Regions from separate parts of the Clostridium sp. DL1XJH146 genome, predicted to be linked through region 1. Evidence: predicted binding sites of a transcription regulator. Region 1 holds the regulator's gene; each other region holds the start of a gene.
The links. The regulator Rex, encoded in region 1, represses fermentation and respiration genes when NADH is low (regulators of the CRP and FNR family bind a similar motif). The targets are predictions, from matches to a motif close to ATTGTTAANNNNTTAACAAT.
Positions count from the first base shown of each region.

Region 2: the regulator Rex is predicted to act here: its motif matches at 2,383-2,402, upstream of adhE (bifunctional acetaldehyde-CoA/alcohol dehydrogenase).
Region 3: the regulator Rex is predicted to act here: its motif matches at 4,431-4,450, upstream of ACVHXK_RS03450 (flavocytochrome c).
Region 4: the regulator Rex is predicted to act here: its motif matches at 1,864-1,883, upstream of prdC (proline reductase-associated electron transfer protein PrdC).

Region 1 is NZ_JBTVVN010000023.1:46,959-52,921, forward strand. Features, by position in the region: gene gltA (NADPH-dependent glutamate synthase) at 1-949, opposite strand, end outside; gene ACVHXK_RS11960 (sulfide/dihydroorotate dehydrogenase-like FAD/NAD-binding protein) at 949-1,842, opposite strand; gene ACVHXK_RS11965 (redox-sensing transcriptional repressor Rex) at 2,005-2,646, opposite strand; gene ACVHXK_RS11970 (ABC-F family ATP-binding cassette domain-containing protein) at 2,867-4,780, shown strand; gene ACVHXK_RS11975 (TetR/AcrR family transcriptional regulator) at 5,022-5,684, opposite strand; gene ACVHXK_RS11980 (glycoside hydrolase family 2 TIM barrel-domain containing protein) at 5,698-5,963, opposite strand, start outside.
Region 2 is NZ_JBTVVN010000016.1:31,636-37,598, reverse strand. Features, by position in the region: gene adhE (bifunctional acetaldehyde-CoA/alcohol dehydrogenase) at 1-2,273, opposite strand, end outside; gene ACVHXK_RS09570 (chromate transporter) at 2,881-3,432, shown strand; gene ACVHXK_RS09565 (chromate transporter) at 3,419-3,982, shown strand; gene ACVHXK_RS09560 (sensor histidine kinase) at 4,266-5,630, shown strand; gene ptb (phosphate butyryltransferase) at 5,863-5,963, shown strand, end outside.
Region 3 is NZ_JBTVVN010000004.1:63,118-69,080, reverse strand. Features, by position in the region: gene ACVHXK_RS03480 (UbiX family flavin prenyltransferase) at 1-56, shown strand, start outside; gene ACVHXK_RS03475 (ATP-binding cassette domain-containing protein) at 119-868, shown strand; gene ACVHXK_RS03470 (ABC transporter permease) at 865-1,617, shown strand; gene ACVHXK_RS03465 (FMN-binding protein) at 1,621-1,983, shown strand; gene ACVHXK_RS03460 (ATP-binding protein) at 1,991-3,565, shown strand; gene ACVHXK_RS03455 (response regulator) at 3,567-4,292, shown strand; gene ACVHXK_RS03450 (flavocytochrome c) at 4,561-5,963, shown strand, end outside.
Region 4 is NZ_JBTVVN010000008.1:67,734-73,696, forward strand. Features, by position in the region: gene prdA (D-proline reductase (dithiol) proprotein PrdA) at 1-384, opposite strand, end outside; gene prdC (proline reductase-associated electron transfer protein PrdC) at 543-1,829, opposite strand; gene prdR (sigma-54 dependent transcriptional regulator PrdR) at 2,154-3,893, opposite strand; tRNA gene ACVHXK_RS05895 (tRNA-Sec) at 3,978-4,074, opposite strand; gene selB (selenocysteine-specific translation elongation factor) at 4,133-5,963, opposite strand, start outside.

The DNA.
Region 1 (5,963 bases):
GAAGTTCTTGCTCTGATCTCCTATATACTATATGAGATTGAGATCCTAATCTAAGGGCAGTTCTTGCTGCATCCATAGCAACATTTCCACCACCTATAACGGCTACTCTTTTACCTGATTTTACAGGTGTTTGGTAGTCTTCTTTATAAGCTTTCATAAGGTTAACTCTTGTTAGATATTCATTAGCTGAAAAAACTCCATTAAAATTCTCACCAGGAATTCCCATGAATTTAGGAAGACCTGCTCCTGAACCTACAAATACAGATTCAAAATTTTCATCCTCTATCAACTCTTCTATTGTTGTAGTTTTTCCTATAATAACGTTTGTTTCAATTTTAACTCCAAGCTTTTTAATATTTTCTATTTCTGCTTTAACAACTTTTTCTTTTGGTAATCTAAACTCTGGTATACCATATACTAAAACACCACCGGCTTCATGAAGTGCTTCAAATATAGTTACATCGTAGCCTTTTTTAGCAAGATCTCCTGCGCAAGTAAGTCCAGCAGGCCCACTACCAACTACAGCTACTTTTTTACCTTTGCTTTCTTCCTTTTCAGATAAATCAATATTGTTTTCTCTTGCCCAATCAGCTACAAATCTTTCTAACTTTCCTATTGAAACAGGTTCTCCTTTTATTCCAAGGACGCATCTTTCTTCACATTGGCTTTCTTGTGGACAAACCCTTCCACATACAGCTGGCAAAGAACTATACTTGGCAATAACTCTTGCAGCCTCTTCAAATTCATTTTTCTTTACATGTTCAATAAATCCCGGTATATCTATTGAAACTGGACACCCACCTACACACTTAGGATTTTTACAATTCAAACATCTTTGTGCTTCTGCAACAGCTTCTTCCTCATTATATCCATAACATACTTCTTCAAAATTTCTACTTCTAACCTTAGGATCTTGTTCTCTTACTGGTATTTTATGCATTCTATCCATTAGTTGTCACCTCCGCAACCGCAGCCACCCTTGTGATGATGTGTATCTCCTTCTTCTACCTTAAGTTGACTTCTTCCTTCTTCTGTCTTATACATAGTTTGTCTTCTCATAGCTTCTTCAAAATTAACTAAGTGTCCATCAAATTCAGGTCCATCTACACACGCAAATTTAATTTCATTTCCTATACTTACTCTACAAGCTCCACACATGCCTGTACCATCTACCATAATTGGATTAAGACTTACTGTTGTAGGTATGTCGTATTCTTTTGTCATAAGACACACAAATTTCATCATAATCATTGGTCCTATTGCTACTACATGATCATATTTCTTTCCTTTGTTATCTATCAGCTCTTTAAATAAGTTTGTAACAAGACCATGGAATCCATAAGAACCATCATCTGTTGCTACATACAAATCCCCAGCATATTCTTTCATTTCTTCTTCTAAAATCAATGTTGATTTTGATTTTGTACCAATTATTACATCAACATCAATTCCTTGTTCTTTCATCCATTTTACTTGTGGAAATACTGGTGCTGTTCCAACTCCACCCGCAATAAACATAATCTTCTTCTTTTTTAATTCTTCTATATCTTCATGAATAAATTCTGAAGGTTGTCCAAGTGGTCCTACAAAATCGCTAACGTAGTCACCCTCTTGAAGATGGGCCATCTGTACTGTTGATGTACCAAGTTGTTGGAATACAATAGTGACAGAACCTTTTTCCCTATCATAATCACAAATCGTTAAAGGAATCCTTTCTCCCTTTTCGTCTAGCTTGACAATAATAAACTGTCCTGGCTGTGCTGATTTTGCTACTCTAGGTGCATCTATATCCATTAGATATAAATCAGGAGCGAGTTCTCGTCTCTTTAAAATTTTATACATTTACTTTCACCTCTTTAATTATATATATAGCCGAGGAAATCTTAAAATATTTATTGGGTAGACTTAATGACAAGATTTAAAATTACTCTAGTTTATATTATAATTAAAAACTTCACAAAGGTAAAGTGAAGTTCTTAAAAAAACTCTATTTTTAGGAGCTTATTATATTTTTTGCTTTAATAAATATGTTAAAGTTAACAAACTTTCACTCAAATGAACATTTTCTACAGTTACATTTTCCGGTGTTTCAATATCTACCGGTGCAAAATTCCATATCCCACTAACCCCATTTTTTACAACTATCTCACAAACCTTTTGAGCATTTTCTCCTGGAACGCATATAACCGCAATATCAACTTCACAATTACTTAAAAAATCATTAAGACTATCAATATCTTTAACTTCAACATCTCTTATTTTTAATCCAATTAGTTTTGGATTAACATCAAAAATCCCCTTTAACTCAAATCCTAGTCGGTTAAACTCAGTATAATTAGCAATTGCCTGCCCAATATTACCTGCTCCAACTATTACAGTTTTGTATTGAAAATCTAATCCAAGAATTATACTAATTTCTCTATACAAGTCTGAAACATTATATCCATATCCTTGCTGTCCAAAATCTCCGAAACAATTTAAATCTTGTCTTATTTGTGAAGCTGTGAATCCAATTTTTTGACTTAATTCTCTTGAAGAAATCCTATCAATATCATTCTTAATTAATTCTTGCAAATATCTATGATATTTAGGTAATCTTCTTATTACTGCCATAGAAACATTGCTCTTTTTTTCTTTTTTATTCATGCGCGCACTCCCTTTAAGAATTAAAATTAAAATAATAATAACTATTTATAATATAACAAATTTACAATTACAATAAATATGATATATTTATTCTCTATTTTTTTGCATTATTAAATGTTAAACTATATAATATGATTTTATATATTTATGATTAAAAATGCAAGCTATTTGATAATATATATTAATTAAACTAATATGCAAGAGTAAGGTGGGGAATGTAATGGTAGTTTTAAGCTGCAAAAACATAAAAAAAAGCTATGGTGTAGATGAAATTCTAAAAAATACCACTTTTAATATAAATGATAGTGAAAAAGTGGGGTTAGTAGGCCCCAATGGTGCCGGTAAATCTACACTTTTCAAAATTTTAATAAAAAAAATAGAGGCTGATAGTGGTGACATATTTGTTGATAAAAATAAAAAATTAGGTTATCTATCGCAGCATCTAACTTTAGAAAGTACCAATACTATATATGATGAAATGCTAAAGGTTTTTGAAGATTTAACAAATATGGAGAAAAATCTAAAATTATTAGAAATCGAAATGTCAAAACCTTATGACCTTGATAATGAAAAATATCATCAGAAAATTATTAGAAAATATACAGATACAACTGAATTATATCAAAACAAAGGTGGATATACATACAAAGCAGAAATCAACAAAGTTCTAAAAGGTCTTGGATTTACTGAAGATGATTATACTAAAAATATTAATATTTTAAGTGGTGGTCAAAAAACGAGAGCCTCTCTTTGCAAACTTCTTTTAATTAATCCCGATATACTTCTTTTAGATGAACCTACTAACCATTTAGATTTAGAAGCTATTGAATGGCTTGAGGGATATTTAAAAAGCTATAAGGGTACAATTTTAGTAATATCACATGATAGATTTTTCTTAGACTTTATAACCAACAGAACTTTAGAATTAAAAGGTGGAACAATTGAAATATATAAAGGTAACTACACGGAATACCTCACTTTAAAAGAAAAAAGATATGAAGAAAAATTAAAAGCCTTTAAACTTCAAGATGCAGAAATTAAAAGACAAGAGGATATCATAAAAAAGTATAAATCATTTAATCGTGAAAAAAGTATAAAAGCTGCTGAAAGCAGACAAAAACAATTAGATAAAGTAGAAAGAATAGATGCCCCTACAAAGGAAAAAAATTTAAAAAGTTTCACTTTTGTGCCAGAAATAACTAGCGGTAATGACGTTCTTTATTCAGAAAATATTTCAAAATCATATGGTGAAAAAGTTCTATTTACTAATCTCAATTTAGAAATAAAGAAAAACGAAAAAACAGCATTAATAGGCGATAATGGAAGAGGTAAAACTACACTATTCAATATACTAATGAATAAAGTATCACCAGACTCTGGTTTTTTCGAATTAGGCCAGAATGTTATGATAGGTTACTATGACCAAGAGCAATCCAATCTAAATGATGAAAAGAACATATTAGATGAAGTATGGGATACGTTCCCTACAATGACAACAACGAGTGTGCGTAACGCCTTAGCTGCTTTCCTTTTTACTGGTGATGACGTTTTTAAAAAAATATCCAACCTAAGTGGTGGCGAGAAATGTAGAATAAATCTTTTAAAGTTAATGCTTTCACAATCAAATTTCTTACTATTAGATGAACCTACAAATCACCTAGATGTTATGTCAAGAGAAGCTTTAGAAAATGCTTTAATAAATTATGAAGGAACTTTACTTGTGATATCTCACGATAGATACTTTTTAAATAAAGTTGTACATAAAATCCACGAATTGAATATAGATGGTTTGAAAACTTATTTAGGTAACTATAGTTACTATGTAGAAAAGAAAAAAAATCCTCTTAGATTTGAAAACATCGAAGAAATAGAAGGAAAAACAAAAACAGAAATAAAAAATGAGCGAAAAAAGAAAAATGAAGAAAAAAAATTACAACAAATTAAAGGCCAACAAATTAGAGACCTTGAGAAAAAAATTGCAGATACTGAAGAAGCTATTGAAGAATTCCAATCGAAACTTTGTCTAGAAGAAATTTATTCAAATCCAGAAGAAAGTGAAAAAATTACTTTTTCTTTAAAAGAAAGTGAAAGAAAACTAGAAGAATTATATGAAGAATGGGAAAACTTATTATAGAAACAATCATTACTGAAACTGACCCAAATAATTTAAATTCTAATTTCGTAAATCATGAAAAAACAACCATTTCGTATGAAAATTAATTTCTCAAAATATTTATATTTACCATACAAAAGCTGATTTTCTATAATATAGAAAGTCAGCTTTTAATTTTTAAATTCTGTTTTAAAGACTCATTAATTTATAATATATTGTTTGAATCAATAGTTTTTATTTATGAAATTTTAGCAATATACAATTAGCCACTAAGGTATCTTATTATCATATCAATAAAAAGTTCTAATTGCTTCTTTCCTTTAATCTCTTTATCAAAATTTAAAATATTTCCTCTAACTATAAATTTCTGAGAAAGGGCCATCATAGAATTTACAATGGTTACAAACAATATATCTTTATCAATATCAACTCTTATTGACAAATCTTTTTTACCTTCGTCTAAATAACTTAAAAAAATAGGTTTTAAATTTATTACATTTTTTTCATATTCTTTTAGTTTTTCTTTTGAAATATTTTCTTTTACTATATAGTTATCGAAATACTCTATAAATCTCAAATAGTTAGGATAGTTCTCATATATATCAATAAATATTATTAGTAATTGCTTTATTTTTTCTTTACCGTTTATTTCTTTATTATCTATACTTTTAAATTCTTCTAAATATTTCCTATTTATTTCATTTTTCCATATATTTGTAGCCACCTCTATAGCAAGGTCAGTCTTTGTAGAAAAGTATCGATAAACTGAAGCTACACCAACCTGTGCTCTATCTGCAATATCGACCATCTTAGCATTTTCTATCCCCTTTTCCATAAAAACTATTGTAGCAGCTTTTACAACTTCCATTTTTCTTTTTTCTTTCATTTCTTCCCGCTCAAGTTTTCTTTTAGTTTTTATATCCATTTTCTTTCTCCTTTTATAAAGGTTTTATTACAAAGGAATATTTATAAGTTTTATTTTTTACAATCTTAAATTCTTCATGTACTTTGGCAACTCCTGGCAAGTCTCCACCTACACCACATTGCAAATAATCTATATTAAAAGTAACAAAGTCCCTATTCTGTAATTCATGTATATGCTCTGCTTTTTCAAGGTCTTCCATGCTATAAGGCCAAGCACTAGTATTCAATATGTTCTCCCCCATAGCACAAACAACTATGCCCTTACCTGAATCATTGCTTA
Region 2 (5,963 bases), on a different contig from region 1:
TGCTTTCTTGGGTTATCAACTGCATTAAATTTAATTGTTTCATTAATTAATAATGCGTTTGCAACACCGTGAGGTACATGATGTTCTGCACCTAGTTTGTGAGCCATTGAGTGACAAACTCCTAAGAAGGCGTTGGCAAAGGCCATTCCTGCCATAGTTGAAGCGTGAGCCATTTTTTCTCTTGCTTTCATATTGTTTGCACCTTCTGCATATGCTCCAGGTAGATATTTGAATATTAATCTAATAGCTTCCAATGCCATTCCATTAGTGTATTCAGAAGCGAGTACTGATACATAAGCTTCAATTGCATGAGTTAAAGCATCTATACCAGAAGCAGAAGTTAATCCTTTTGGCATATTAAGCATTAATTCAGCATCTACAATTGCCATGTTAGGTGTTAATTGATAATCTGCTAGAGGATATTTAGCTCCAGTTTTTTCATCAGTGATTACAGCGAATGGTGTTACTTCAGAACCTGTTCCAGCAGAAGTTGGAATTGCAACCATCATTGCTTTTTTACCCATTTCAGGGAACTTATAAACTCTTTTTCTAATATCCATAAATCTCATTGCTAAATCTTCAAATTTAACCTCAGGATGTTCATATAAAACCCACATAATTTTGGCAGCATCCATTGGTGAACCACCACCAACTGATATAATTGTATCAGGATTGAATATTGCCATTTCAGCAGCACCTTTTCTTGCAGTTTCAAGAGTTGGATCAGGTTGAACATCATAGAAAATTCTATAATCTATATTCGACTCTTCAAGAGTTTTAGTAACATTATCAACAAAGCCTAAATCGTAAAGGACCTTATCAGTTACTATAAATGCTTTTTTCTTACCCATATCTTCTAATTCTTTTAATGCAACTGGAAGACAACCTGTTTTAAAGTAAACTTTTTCTGGAACTCTGAACCAAAGCATGTTTTCTCTCCTCTCAGCAACGCTCTTAACATTTAATAAGTGTTTAACTCCTACGTTCTCAGAAACTGAGTTTCCACCCCAAGAACCACATCCAAGTGTTAATGATGGAGCAAGTTTGAAGTTATAAACATCACCTATAGCACCTTGTGAAGAAGGCATATTTATCATAGTTCTACCTGTTTTCATCATTTGACCAAATTTTTCGATTCTATCTCTGCATTTAACTTGGTTTGTATATAAAACAGATGTATGACCAAAACCACCAAGTTCTATTAATCTAGAAGCTTTAGTTAGTGCTTCATCAAAGCTTTTAACTCTATACATACCTAATACTGGAGATAATTTTTCATGAGAAAATTCTTCTTCTAGTTCAACTGATTCAACTTCACCAATTAAAACTTTAGCAAATTCAGGTACTTTAACCCCTGCAAGTTCTGCTATTCTAAATGCTGTTTGTCCAACGATATCAGCATTTAATCTACCATTTATTATAATTGTCTTTCTTACCTTATCTATTTCATCACCTTTAAGGAAGTAAGCACCTCTATCTTCAAATTCTTTTCTAACTTCATCATAAACTTCATCCATTACTATTACAGTTTGCTCAGATGCACAAATAACCCCGTTATCAAAAGTTTTAGAAAGTAGAATTGAACTTACTGCCATTTTTAAATGAGCTGTTTCATCGATTATTGCAGGTGTATTACCAGCACCAACACCTAAAGCAGGTTTACCAGAAGAATATGCGGCTTTTACCATTCCAGGACCACCAGTAGCCAGTATAATATCAGCTTCTTGCATAATTGCTTGGGATAATTCTAATGAAGGAACATCTATCCAACCAATGATATTTTTAGGGGCACCAGCTTTAACAGCAGCATCTAAAATTATTTTAGCAGCTTCTATAGTACAGCCTTTAGCTCTTGGATGTGGAGAGAAGAATATAGCATTTCTAGTTTTTAGTGCAATTAGAGCTTTGAAAATTGCAGTTGATGTAGGGTTTGTAGTAGGAACTATTGCAGCTACAACACCAATTGGCTCTGCTACTTTTTCAATTCCGAAGGTTACATCTTTTTCAATAACACCACAAGTTTTTTCATCTTTATATTTATTGTAGATATATTCAGAAGCAAAATGGTTCTTTATAACTTTATCTTCTACAATACCCATTCCTGTCTCTTCAACTGCCATTTTTGATAATGTAATCCTAGCATCATTTGCAGCCATTGCAGCAGCTCTGAAAATTTCATCAACTTTTTCTTGAGAGAAAAGAGCAAATTCTTTTTGAGCCTTTCTTACTTCTTCGAGTCTTACTTTTAATTCTTCTAAATTTGTAACTTTCACAATAGACACCTCTTTTTTTTATTTTTTGAGTAGATTTACTAAGGTTATTATTTGCGCAAAATTAAAATATTAATAATAAATTATTTGAAAGTGAATTAAAAACTAATTAATAGATAAAAATTTAACAAACTAGCAAAAATAAAAAAAACTTCATTTAATAATAATTGTCAAAAATTGGATAGAAAAAACTATTTAAACTAAATTGTAACACGATATTAAAATATGAACAGTCTTAATTAACTTATAGGTAACCTAAACAATTGTATAAAATGGTATTCTAAACTGTTTTATTGTTAAGCTTTTAACAATTTAGATTATAATATATAATTTTATAAAAAGCAAGTGTTTTTTTGTTGTATGAGCAAAAAAAAATGTTGCAATCAATTACATGCAGTGATTTGCTGGAATATGAATTTGAAAAAATTCAAGCATATGGGAGGAAAATAACATTAACATCAATTTAATATTGCAAATTACTTATAACTACCAACAATATTTCATTATAATTAAACATTTAAAACATAATTTAATTTTTAAATTTTGAATATAAATAGTGATATAATATGTGTTGATAGAAAGTATTTTATATGATTTTGGAGGAAAGTTTATGAAAGTTTTATGGGAATTATTTAGTTGCTTTTTTAGAATTGGGGCATTTACTTTTGGTGGAGGATATGTAATGCTTCCTATAATACAAAGAGAAGTAGTGGACGTTAAAAATTGGGCAACAGATGAAGAAGTCATTGATTATTATGCAATTGGACAATCTACTCCAGGAATTATTGCTGTAAATACTGCTACCTTTATAGGATATAAGGTAAAAGGTGTTGTTGGAGCAATTATTGCAACGTTAGGAATGGTAACTCCATCGTTATTGATTATCATGATAATTGCTGCTTTTTTTTCACATTTCCAAGATTATGTAGTAGTTCAAAGTGCATTTGCAGGTATTAGAGCAGCTGTTGTTGCACTGCTTATAAATGCTGTTATTAAAATAGGAAAAAAATCTATAAAAGATAAAATAGGATTTACTATATCTATAGTAAGTTTTTGTATAGTAGCATTTTTGGGAATTTCTCCTATTTGGATTATTATTGCTTCTAGCATTATAGGTATTTTTATCAAGTTTGGAGGTTACCGAAAAAATGATATATCTTAATTTATTTCTAGTGTTTTTTAAAATAGGACTGTTTACTATTGGAGGAGGACTTGCTATGTTGCCTCTAATTGAAAGGGAAGCAATAAGTCATGCATGGATGACTTATGAAGAATTTATAAATATGATTGCTATTTCTCAATCAACACCAGGGCCAATTGGAATAAATATGGCTACTTACGTTGGTTATACAAATGCTCATGTTATTGGAGCCATTATTGCTACATTAGGTATGATTACTCCGTCATTGATAATAATTATAATAATTGCTCATTATTTTATGAAGTTTAATGAAGAACCTATTGTGCAATCAGCTTTTTATGGTTTGAGACCAGCTGTTACAGGATTAATTGCAGTGGCAGGATTTAATGTTGCTAAAGTATCTATTTTTAATTTTACGGAATTTCTAAAAACACATAGAGTAACGGATTTTTTTCAGTTAAAGGCATGTTTACTATTTATTGTTATATTGTATGTATCGAATAAGTGGAAGAAACATCCTATAGTATTTATTGTGATTTCTGCTGTAGTAGGTATTGTGTTTAAATTTTAGACGTTTTCATATAATATTTTAATTTAGATATAATTAATGTATTTGTAAAATTTAAAATATATTGAAATATAAAAGAAAAAATTGACAGTAACATTACAAATATGTACAATAAAAATATATATTTGTAATAATATAAGTAGATAAATGAATAAAATTAATATAAATTATAAATATAATAAGTTATGACAAGTAAAATAGATTTTTTTTATTAATTAGTGTTAAGATTTCTAAGGAATAATTTATAATAGAATTTTATTGAGGGAGTATGTGAGAAGGGATGGAAATGCAAAAAATAATATATGCTTGTTGTGAATCAATAGTATTTTTATTGATATTTTTGAGTTTTACACAAAAATATAGAAATACAAGAAATACGGTTTTAAAATCAATTGTTTTTATAGTGAGCTATACTATATTTAGTATTTTTATAAAAAAATCGGTTCCTATAACTTTTAACACAATTATAATAATGACTTTTGTAGTGTTATTGGCGTCTTTTTTGTTTGAGGTAAAAATGCTTAATTCTTTTATCATAATGATTTTAGGAGCGGTATACATAATTATTATTGAGTCCGTAGTTTTAATTATTTTTTCTTTGATATATCGAGTTGGAATGAGGGAAGTAGTTCAATTGCCTAAAATTGGGGCACAGATTGGATACCTTATAATTTTTTTTGAAATGTTTTTTTTATTTGTTTTTTACAAAAAAAGTGGTAAAAATAAAATGACGAAGTACTTTTCATCAAAGAATGAAGATTATGTGGTTACCTATAGTGTTTTACAAATTTTTATGGCAGCTTTATTAGTTAATAGTATTCAAGGAAATTTGCAAAATGATGTCAAAATAGGGGTATATAATATTTTGGTATATTTAATTTTTATAATTTTTATTATATTAGGATACTTTGATTATAATAAAAAGATTAAGTTATATAAGCTAAAAGCTAATTATGAATCAAGTAAACAATACGTTGAAAACTTAGAAGCTATAGTAGATATAATTAGAAAAGAGAAACATGATTTTTCAAATACTATAAATGTGTTAAATGCAATGTGTGCACTTAGTCAAGATAGTTGTAATGACAAAATAAAAGTTTATCTTGATAAAGTAAGTGAGAACCTTAGGCTTTCAAGTAAAACATATGATACAGGTAATGAGTACATAGACGGGTTACTTTCAGTTAAAAACAATTATGCTGTAGAAAGTAATATAAAACTAGAAGTAGATATAGATATTTCTCTTTCAGTAGCAGATGTATCAGAAATTGATTTTGTTAGTATTGTTAGTAATATTATTGATAATGCTATTTATGAATTAAAGAAATACAATGAAATTAATTATAAAGTAATATCATTATACGGATATTGTGAAGGGGACAAATACTATTTAGCTATTTCGAATAATGGTCCTAGAATTGTCGCAAAAGATACATTGAAAATATTTCAAAAAGGATTTTCAACTAAAAAGAGTGAAAGTGATGATCATGGATATGGATTATTTATAGTTAAAGAAATAGTTTCGAGGAATAATGGGAACATTAAGGTTGAAAGTAATGAGGAAGATACGGAATTTTTATTTGAGTTTAATATAAAAAAAGAATTCTTAGGTAAAAATATAGATGAATTAATGAGTGCTGAGTATATATAAATAAATATTTATTGAAAAGGCTGTTGCTAACAGCCTTTTTTAATGCGCAATATTATTGCAATTATTAAATTAAATACAAATATATTGCTTAGATAAGAAAAATATTGTACAATATATTTAAAAGAGTTTAGTATGTTTATAATGTTTAGTAATGATATTTATTTTTAACGATGGTGTAAACATTTACTTTGATTATATAAAGTAAATAATATAAAGGATGGGGTGTAAAATTATGATTAAATCATTTGATGATGTTTTATTAAAAGTTAAACAGCAAGAAATTAAGACTGTTGCGGTAGCAGCAGCAGAAGATGAGCATGTACTTGAAGCTGT
Region 3 (5,963 bases), on a different contig from region 1:
GTAGAATTTTAGAAGCATTGGGTATAGAAAATGATATTTATGAAAAATGGAATTAGGTTTGGAGAAATTTTGCTAAAGTTATTAGATGAAAATCAGTTATTTTTAAAGGGTGTAATTTATGATCGATATTGAAAATTTAACGGTTTATTATGATGAAAAAAATAGCCATATTAAGGCTTTAGATAATATAAGCTCACATGTTCAAAAAGGTAAAATATGTACACTTTTAGGTCAATCAGGAGCAGGAAAATCTACTTTATTAAAGGTTTTAGCAGGCATAAAGAAAGACTACAAAGGGAAAGTACTCGTTAATGGGGATAAGATTGATACTAAAATACATTCAATAGGATATATTCCACAAAACTATGGATTAATTTCATGGAAAACAGTAGAACAAAATATTTTATTAGCATCTAAAATTAAGATGGGCAAAAAGAATATTGATATGAAGTATTATAAAGAAATAGTAGATAAATTGAATATATCAAAATATTTAAAATCATATCCAGATAGTTTAAGTGGTGGAGAAAAGCAGCGGGTTGCTATAGCAAGAGCACTACTTTTAAAACCTAATCTATTACTAATGGACGAACCATTCTCGGCATTAGATACCTTTACAAGAGAAGAAGCACAAAATTTATTTTTAAATATATGGAACGAGCACAAAGTGACAACTGTTTTAGTGACTCATGATATTAAAGAAGCAATATATTTAGGACATAAAATCGTAGTTATGCAGGCTTCCCCAGGAAAAATTATAAAGACTATAGATAATAACTCTTTTGGTAAATCGTACACTGAATTTGATAAGGAAGTAGAAAATATGGTTTTTGATATAAGGGGAATTATTAAAGGAGAGCAATTATGAAGATAAGTGAATATAGAAAAATTAATTTTTTATACTCTTTTATCATTGTGTTTATTTTATGGTATTTTATAGCTTTGCTAATTGATAAAGCTATGTTCCCTACACCAGTAGAAATTATGCAGTATATTGCTGAAAATTTTACTAGTAAATTATATATACATATATTTTATAGCATAAAGAGGATTTTGTTAGGTATTCTTATTACTTTAATTGTTGCGGTACCTTTGGGTATATTGATGGGATATTATAAAAAAATAGACCAGATTTTTTCTCCTATTTTATATTTCAATTACCCTGTTCCTAAAACAGCTCTACTACCGGTAGTTATGTTATTTTTAGGATTAGGGGAGGGGCCTAAAATAGCAATGATAATTTTAATAACTTTTTTCCCTATAGTAGTAAATATTAGAGATAAAGTAAAAAATATACCTGATGAAATTTATTACACTATGTATTCCTTAGGGGCAAGCGACAAGGAAATTATTATGGAAATTATTTTCCCTGGTATATACTCAACAATTCTTACATCGTTACGTATTAGTATTGGAACAGCTATATCAATATTGTTTATAGCAGAAAATTTTGGGACTCAATTTGGTATGGGATATTTAATAATGGATTCATGGATGAGGATTAATTATATTGAGATGTATTCAGCTATTGTTATGTTAAGTTTAGTGGGAGTAGTGTTATTTTTCCTAGTAGATATAGTAGAAATAATTCTATGCCCATGGAAAAAGGTGAGATAAGATATGAAAAAAACAAAAAAACTATTCATAGTAGTTGTGATGCTAGCTATAGTTATATTATTTTCATTACCCTTAAGTAAGATACAGCATATTTATGAAGATGGAGTATACGAGGGTATAGGAGAAGGACACCATGGAGATATTAAAGTATCAGTGTTAATTGAAGATTCTAGAATAAGGGGAGTTAAAATAATAGAAGAACAGGAAACACCTGAGTTAATGGAAATTGTCTATGCTAATATTCCAGAGAGGGTTATAAAAGCTAATTCTAGTGATGTAAAGGTTGTAGCTGGTGCAACACTTACAAGTAAAGGATTGATCAATGCTATAGAAGATGCAATAGATAAAGCTAGAGTTAAGGAGTGAACAATTATTGAAAATTGAATATAAAATTGCTTTATTTGTTACTTTACTTCTGACTTTAGTTGTCGGAAGCGTTGGTTTTTTAACATCTGAACAAATAGGAAAAACAGTAGAGACTCAGATGGGTAATAATGCTATGGATATGGCAAGAACAGTAGCTTCATTAGATACTATTGAGGAAATTCTGGCTACAACTAAAGATTATAATGAAATTCAAGAATTAGTAGAAAGTATTCGAAAAGAGACTAGATTTCAGTATATTATTGTTATGGATATGGATGGTATAAAATATTCTTATCCCTATGAAAATGCTTTGGGTAAAGTTTATAGAAGTGGTGGAGAGAAAAGAGTCCTTGAAAATGGTGAGGCTTATGTTTCAGCAGATAGGAATGTATTGATTTCAGCTATAAGGGCATTTGCACCTATATATTACAATGGAGAACAGGTAGGTGCTGTTTTAGTAGGACTTTTGAATGATACTGTAAATAAAGAAATAGCTCCATATACAAATAATTTTAAATTGTTTTTTATGATAGGTATTATTGGAGGAATTGTAGGGGCAGCATTATTAGCTTTTAATATAAAAAAAGCTATATTTGGACTAGAACCTAAAGAAATTGCACTTTTAATGGCACAAAGAGAAATAGTTCTTCAAAGTCTAAAAAATGGTATATTGGCAGTTGATTTAAATGGTGAAATAATGTTATTTAATAAAGCAGCAAAATTAGTGTTCAATTTAAAAGAGGAAGATATAGGGAGAAATATTTCAGAATTTAGTAAAGCGTATATGGATCAGGTTATACAAGTCTTAGACACAAAAGAATCAGTTTATAATAAAGAGATGAAGATAGGATTGAATAAATATATTATATGTAGTCATACATTATTAAAAGATTATAAGGACGACATAGCGGGTGTTGTATCAAGCTTTCAAGATCTAACAGAAGTAAAAGAAATGGCTGAGGAGTTAATAGGAATTAAAAAAATGACTAATGAATTAAGAGCTCAAAGTCATGAATATATGAATAAGCTTCATACAATATCTGGGTTAATTCAGTTAGAAGAATATGATAAAGCTGTTGATTACATATCAGAGTTATCTGAGACAAGAGAAAAAGTAACAAGTAATTTACACAAAAATATTAAAAAATCTTATGTGGCAGGTATATTATTAGCAAAGTATTATAAGGCTAAAGAACTTAGAATTAACTTGGAAATTGACCCTAATTCTTATTTAGAAGAAATACCAGAAAGTATAACAGAAGGTGATATTTGTTCTATTATCGGGAATTTAATTGAGAATGCTTTAGATGAATTAATTAAAATAAATAATGGTAAAATAAATGTAAGTATAAGAACAGATGAGAGTGAGCTTAAAATACTTGTTCAGGATAATGGACGAGGAATTGATAAAGAAATAAAAGATAAGATATTTGAAAGAGGAACAACCACAAAAGAAGGCAACAGAGGAATTGGTTTATGGATAATAAAGCAAATAATAGATAGGGCAGGAGGAAACATTAATATTATAGTAAATCAAGGGACAACTTGGGATATTACAATACCTATGAAGAGGGGTGTATAAAATGATTAATGTATTAATAATCGAAGACGACCCAATGGTTAGAGAGATAAATGAGAAATTTTTAGGAAAAGTTGAAGGGTACAATTTACAGGCAAGTGTTGGGAGTATTGAGGAAGCAAAAGAAGAAATTACTAAAGGCTCTGTGAATTTAGTCTTGCTAGATATGTTTTTATCAAAAGGAGTAGGCCTTGATTTTCTTAAGTGGATTAGAACAAATGAATTGAATTGTGATGTTATATTGATTACTGCAGATAAAAGTATTGAGACAGTGGAGAGCGCATTCCGTTTTGGGGCAGTGGATTACATTATAAAACCTTTTACTTTTAAGAGATTTAAAGATGCATTAGAACAATATAAAAGTAGAAAGGTTAGTTTTACAGAAAAGAAGAATGCTGAACAAGATATTATAGACCAAGTTGTCTTTAAGGAAAATAAAGATAAAGTAAATGTATTTGAAGATATAAAGGATATAAGAGACGTGAAAGGCGTTAGCCAACACACCTATGAAAAAATAATTAATTGTATTGAAAAGATAGGAGATAAAAGTATTACTGCTAAAGAAATTGCTGAATTAGTAGGAGTTTCTAGAATTACAGCTAGAAGATATCTTGATATCTTAGAGAAAGAAGGCAAAGTGGTTTTAGAAATGGAATACGGTAAGATAGGAAGACCTTTAAATAAATATAAATTTAATAATGGATATAAATTTAACAATGATTATGAATAATTAAGTATAACAGAAGGTGTAGGGTTCAATATATTTGAGCACTACACTTTTTTAGTTTTAAGCAATATATTTATAATATAATTTAAAATTGACAAAAAAGAATAAAATATTGCTTAAAAATAAGATGTATTTAGTAATAATGATATTTATTTAACAAAATGAACAATATAAATAATATTAATTTAAATTGAATAAATATTATTTATATTATACAATACATCTGTAGATAGTTAAAAATTAAACAAACTTAGAACTAAGGGGAGGAATTATGAAAAATTTAAAGAAGTTAACATCATTATTATTGGTACTTGTATTAGCAGTATCATTGGTAGCATGTGGATCATCATCTAAAAGTGAATCTACTGTATTAGCCGGTGAAGCAGAAGGTAAGAATGGAATAATTAAAGTAGAGGTTACAGTTGAAGATGCAGAAATTAAGAAGATAGACGTTGTAGAAAGCAATGAATCAGAGTTTACTGATGATGTCTTTGTACAAGTTATTGATAATGTTGTAGAGGCAAATAGTGCTGATATAGATGTTATATCAGGGGCAACTGTTACAAGTACAGCAATATTAGCTGCTGTAGCAGATGCACTTAGTAAATCAGAAGTTGAATTAGTAGCAAACTCAGTAGAGGTTGACGCAGAAATAGTTGAAGATGTTGACACTGAAGTTGTTATTATTGGTGGCGGTGGTGCTGGTCTTACAGCAGCAATTCAAGCTACTGAAGATGGAGCAAAAGTAATTTTAGTTGAAAAAAATGCAATTCTTGGTGGTAATACTAGTTATGCAACAGGTGGATTAAACGCTGCTGAAACTGTATATCAAGAAGAAGCAGGATATGAAGATAGTGTAGAATTATTTGTTGAAGATACTATGAAGGGTGGAGATAACTTAAATAATCCTGACTTAGTACAAGTATTAGCTGAAAATTCTGCAGAAACTGTTGATTGGTTAGTTGAAAGAGGAGCAGATTTAAGTGATGTTGGTATACTAGGTGGAGCTAGCGTTAATAGAGCTCATAGACCTACAGGTGGAGCAGCAGTTGGTAATCACATAGTTGAAGTATTAAGTGCAAAAGCTGAAGATTTAGGAATTGAAATTAGATTAGAAACAAAAGCTGTAGACATAATTTCTGCAGATGGAAAAGTTACAGGAATTAAAGTTGAAGATGCTAAAGGTAATGAGTACGCTATAAATGCAAAAGCTGTTGTTATTGCAACTGGTGGATTTGGAGCTAATCCAGAAATGGTAGTTGAATACAAAGCAGAATTAGAAGGATTCGGAACTACAAATGGTCCTGGTGCTACTGGAGATGCTATTGGTCTTGTTGAGCCATTAGATGTAGAATTAGTTGACATGGAGCAAATCCAAACTCACCCAACTGTAGTACCTGAAAAGAATAAAATGATAACAGAAGCAGTTAGAGGTAATGGAGCTATATTAGTTAATAGAGATGCTAAGAGATTTATTAATGAATTAGAAACAAGAGCGGTTGTATCAGCAGCAGAATTAGAGCAAGAAGGACAAACTGCTTTCTTAGTATTTGATCAAACTGTAAGAGAAAGTTTAAGTGCTATAGAAACATATGCTAAATTAGGATTATTAACAGAAGCAGAAACTTTAACAGAATTAGCTGAAGCTATTGGTGTAGATGGTACTGAATTAGA
Region 4 (5,963 bases), on a different contig from region 1:
ACCGATATGGATTTTAACTATGCTGCCACCAATGCTTGTAACTGGTGCTACTGGTGCTACTGATTCTACTGGAGATACAGCTTGTATTTCTTGAGTATCCTCTTCTTCAACTTCTTCTTCTTTTTCCATTAAGGTAACACCTTCAAGTACATCAGTAGTTAATGCTGTTAAAGCATCTACAGTTACTTTCAATTTTGCACCTAAAACCTCACCGATTTTAAGGCAATTTTCTGGTATTTCTAATAATCCTGACGCTTCTAAATCTGGTACAATATCTGGATCCTCTATATTTGATGGTTCAATAACGGTTCCTGCTTCAAACCTGCAACATGTAATAGCTACATCATTTGCATGCTCCTTAGCAGTTTCTATTGTAATAGACATTTAATTCCCTCCTTGTTTTTTGCTTTAATCTTTAATATTGTTATTTTAAAAACTAATGTTTTTATAAAAACTTTTTGTTTATGTTTTAATTTGCAATTTGCAATTTACAATTAGCAATTATTGAACATTGCAAATTGCACATTGCTAATTATATTTTGCTAATTATCTGTTTTTCTATAAAGTTTATGACCAAAGGCCCTTAACACATGATCTGTACTATGGTATACGGGAACCCCTAACCTAGGAGCTACTTGCATAACTGTGTTAGTTCAATCCTGACACGTACTAGTTAGTATAACCTCCGCACCTTCTTTTTTTAGATATAGTACTTTTTCTGCCTGACCTGGGCATACTCCTGGTTTATCGCATCTATATCTTCCATTAACCTCAACCATTCTTTTACATTTTGTAGTAGCAACTACCTCTGCTCCCATAGCATTAGCAATCTCTGTTAATCTTTCTTCCTGAGCTCCACATTCGCAAGCAATAACTCCAATTTTTCTTTTTTCTGTTGGGAAAGGCATGCCCACTAATATTCCACCTAAAGTTTTATTAACTGGTGTCCATTCCTCTCCGTGTTTTCCTGTAAAAGGACCACCTATTACAATTTCTCCATGTGGTTCAATATATCCACCACATTCTTTTATATAATGTCCTATAGGCATTCCTATAGGTACATCAAAGAACACTCTACCCTTTTGAGCATCTTTTAATCTTCCACCTACAGTAACATCTTTTGTAATTACAGGCCTTCTTTCTTCTATAGCCAACGTTACATTTTTAAGAGTTTCTACATTTGAAATAATGGCATTTGCAGTTATTGGTAGAGTACCTGGTTCTAAAACAATTCCCAAAAGTTCCCTAACAATAACTCTCTCATCACCAGCTGGGTACATATTAGGTAAAAATTTAACTTCTATGTTTTCTTCATATTTGCAAGCCTTTGCTACCGATAAAAGAGCTTTTTTATGGATAGGCTTTATTGCAACATAGCCATTTGCAGCACCTGTGATTTCCATTACATATTTAAGTCCTCTAATAACAATACCTGGATTTTCTTCTAAAAGCATTGTATTATGATTTAATGTTGGCTCACACTCTGCAGCATTTACTATGACAGTACCACCTTTTAAATCAGTATTAAACTTAATATATGACGGAAAACCTGCTCCACCAGCACCAACGATACCAGCTTCTTTTATTGCCTCAAGGTTATTTTCAACCTCTTTTATTTTTATATAATCTTCAGGTTGGTCATCTTTGGCATCAATGACAATATTATTACCATCAATATCTACAACTTTCCCCAAAACACTTGAATGTATATTTACTCCTAGACCTTTTGGAACTGCTATTAGTTGTCCTCTCTTGACCTCTTCTCCAACCTTTATTATAGGTTCGCACGGAGCTCCTACATGTTGTTTTAGTAATATAGAGATATTCATTATTTCACCTCCTCATATAATACGTTCAAATTCTTTTGTACTTTTTTTCACAATAGTATAATTAGCAATTACTGTGCCATCTTAAAATAATTTCACATTATGTAAATAAATTCAATCAACCTAAGATTATTGCTAATATAGGAAATTTTTATATCATAATACTCACTTATAGAAATTACTAATAAAAGTTATCTTCTGCCAGTTTGCTGACAATTTCCTCTCATTATAAGCTACACAAACTTCCTGTAAACATTTACCAGCCTAATCAAAATCCAATAATTTTAAAAAAACGTCAATAATTTGACGTTTGTCAGATTATTGACGTTACTTTATTTTGTAACTATCCATTTTATAATACAAGGTAGCTCGTGGTATATTTAATAACTCTGCTGCTTTCGCTTTATTGCCTTTACCTTCTACCAAAGCTTTTTTTATGAGCTTAATTTCAAGTTCTTTTATAGATTGTTTTAAATCTAAATTTTCATCATTAATAACTTTTTTATCCATATCTTTTATCATATATTCAGGAATTAAATCACTTGTAATATACTCATCTTTAGATAACACTATTAAATTCTCTATTGTATTTTTTAGCTCCCTTATATTTCCCTTCCAACGATAATTTTGTATGATTTTCATAGTATTTTTATCTATTTGTGGTATTTTTTTACCATTCTTCTTAGATAATTCCTCTAGAAATGTATTAACTAGCAAAGGAATATCACCTTTCCTTTTCCTAAGTGGCGGTAAGTTTATTTCAACTACATTAATACGATAATATAAATCCTCTCTAAACTCGTCATTTTCAACCATTTTAATTAAATTTTTATTTGTTGCTGATATAACTCTTGTATTTATAGGAATATACTTATTTCCACCAACTCTTATTATTTGTTTCTCCTGTAGTACTCTCAGAAGTTTGGCTTGCATAAAAAGTGGCATATCACCAATTTCATCTAAAAATATAGTTCCTCCCTGAGCCATTTCAAATAATCCTATTTTCCCTTTTTTATTAGCTCCTGTAAATGCACCTTGTTCGTATCCAAAAAACTCACTTTCAAACAAACCATCCGGAATGGCACTACAATTAACAGGAATAAAATGACCTTTTTCTCCACTATAATTGTGAATTGCTCTAGAGAAAACCTCTTTTCCTGTCCCGCTCTCGCCTGTAATTAATATTGCTGCCTTTGTTCCAGCAACTTTCCTTGCAATTTCAATTTTATCAATTATTTGCTTACTTTTACCTACGACACCGCCAAAATCAGCCTGCGAATATCTATTCATTTCTCCTTGTAAAAACTTCAGAGTATCATTTGCCTTTTGTAATTCACTAGCTAACTTTTTAACTTTAGAAATATCTCTATCTGTGCTTACTGCCCCTGCAAATTCTCCATCTATCCATATTGGTGAAGAAGTAATAATCATATGGCAATCTTTTTTAGGTTCATGATTAACGTTTTCATAAGCAACTTTAGTTTTTAAAACTTTTAGTATCAAAGCATTAGGGAAAAAATTCTTTATTGGTTTACCCAAAATATCCTTTTGCAATACGCCATAAAGTTTTTCTGACTTTTTATTCCAAAGAACAACTATACCCTCAGTATCTACAACACAAACAGCCTCATATATAGAATTAAGGATATGGTCTAATTTCATGCTTGAATCTTCTATAGTTTTATAAAAATACTGAAGAATTTCATTTTTCCTTATAACTCCTACTAATTTTCCATAATCAACTACAGGCATTCTTCCAATTTTATTCTTAACCATAATATTCCTACACTCTAATAATGTCACATTTGAACTTACACTCATCAAATTACAATTCAAAAATTCCTTTAACGTCATTCTAGAATAATCATTATTTTGCATTATTCTAGATATATCAACAAAAGTCAGAACTCCAATTAATTCTTCATTTTTATTTTCAACAAAAATTTCTTCATATTTGTTTCTTAACATACTCTCTATAGCTTTGTCCAATTCACAATTTTCTTTAAAGACATTAAAATTCTTAGACATAACGTCTCTAACTAAAAAATTTTTTGAATATAAAAACACGCTACTCACCTCTATAGGTTTTTATTTTTAAAAAACACCTTGATAAGATAAAAATTATCTGACCAAGGTGTTATGTCTTATATTTGGCGGGAATATGTGGGAATCGAACCCACCCAGGACGCTCTTAACGCCCCAACACAGTTTTGAAGACTGGCAGGCACACCAGCACCTATCTACTCCCATACAGCATTTTAATTCTATACTAATCTAGAATTTTTGTCAATAAAAAAAGGCGCGAATTATGTCAGCTTACGCTCATTACCCTCTCTTTTAGTAACTTTAACTTCATCTAGATGTTCTAATAAAGCCATAGCATATTGTCTTGAAGTATTTAATTCCTCCCTAACCTCTGCCAATGTAATCTTTTCATTCTTTTGTATATAAGTTATAATCTTATCTTTTCCAGAATTATAGTTTTCCTTTGAATAAGTTATATCTTGAGATATTTTGATTAATTCACCACTCTTAAGTAATAAATCATAAACTTTTTTATATTCTTCTATGTTTTGCTTGTCTTCTGTCAACGCTTTAAATTTTGGTGGTGAAAACTTACCCTCATCAATTTTACTTAAAAGCTCATTTTTTATATTATTCTGCTCTTCATTCAACTTTATTTCAAAACCTATACTACAAATATAATTTCCTTTTACTTCTATCATTGCCTTACTATCTAGTATCTTTAACAATTCTTTATATATTTTATTTTTCAAATCCTTTGAAAATACCTTTGTTTTGAATTCTTCTTTTAATATACCTACTTCAAGAGGGTTTTGTTTATGATAATTTTCTAAAGTTTTATTTATATTTTCTTCTAATCCTCTAATATATTTTCTATGAATATAATTCTTCTTTCCACTCTGTTCTAGTTTATAAATTTTAGCTTCCTCTTCAAGTTGTATTAGTATTTCTTCTAAATTATCTATATTTCTACCAACTTTTTTTATTATTTCATCTTTATTTGGAAAAGTCGAACTTATTTCATATATTATATGTTCAATAATATCTTCTATGCTTCCTTCTGCCTTCATTTTTAAATTACTAATGTATGTTTGATTAAATCTCTTTGCCTTTGTTGCTTTAGGATCAATTATAGTTCCTCCACCTATTGTATACACTGGTGAATAGTTTCTTATAATGAATTTATCTCCTTTTTGAAAGGATGCCATTTTCTCTAATCTAATTTGCACAAAAGCAGATTCTCCTGGCTTTAATCCTTCTTTTTCTAAAATAATTATTCTACCCATTATTTCAGAGGTTCCAGCATAAAATCTAATTCTTTGTCTATTTTTCAGAGCAGTTTTAACACTTTTTAAGTATATTAATTTTGAATCTACCATAAATGATGAATCAAGAACATCTACTCTAGATATTACATCCCCTCTATGAATATCATCTTTCTTTATATTCATTAAGTTGATTGCACAACGTTGCCCTGCTTCTCCTATTTCTTCATCTTCGCCATGTATTTGTATGCCTCTAACCTTTGTTTTTATACCACTTGGATAAATCATTAATTCATCATTAATTTTAATTTTTCCACTTAGAATTGTTCCTGTTACTACAGTTCCAAAGCCAGATACAGAAAAAATTCTATCTACTGCTAATCTAAAATGTCCTTCTCTATCTCTTTCCTCCGCTTGGTCTACTTTTTCATCTAAAACCCTGATTAATTCTTCCATTCCCTCTTTTGTTTTTGATGAAACAGAAATAATAGGAGCATCACTTAAGAAAGTACCTTTTACTTCTTCTGAAATATCACTTTCGATCATAGACAGCCATTCATCATCAACTAAATCTTTTTTAGTAATTACTATAATCCCTTTTTTTACTCCTAATAACTGAAGTATCTCAAGGTGTTCTTTTGTCTGAGGCATTATCCCCTCGTCTGCGGCTACCACTAGGGCTACAACATCTATTCCCATTGCACCTGCAAGCATGTTTTTTATAAATTTCTCATGACCTGGCACATCAATTATTCCTGCTCTCTTTCCGGAAGGAAGGTCAAAATAAGTAAATCCTAGATTTATAGATATCCCTCTTTTTTTCTCTTCTTCTAAGGTATCTGTTTCT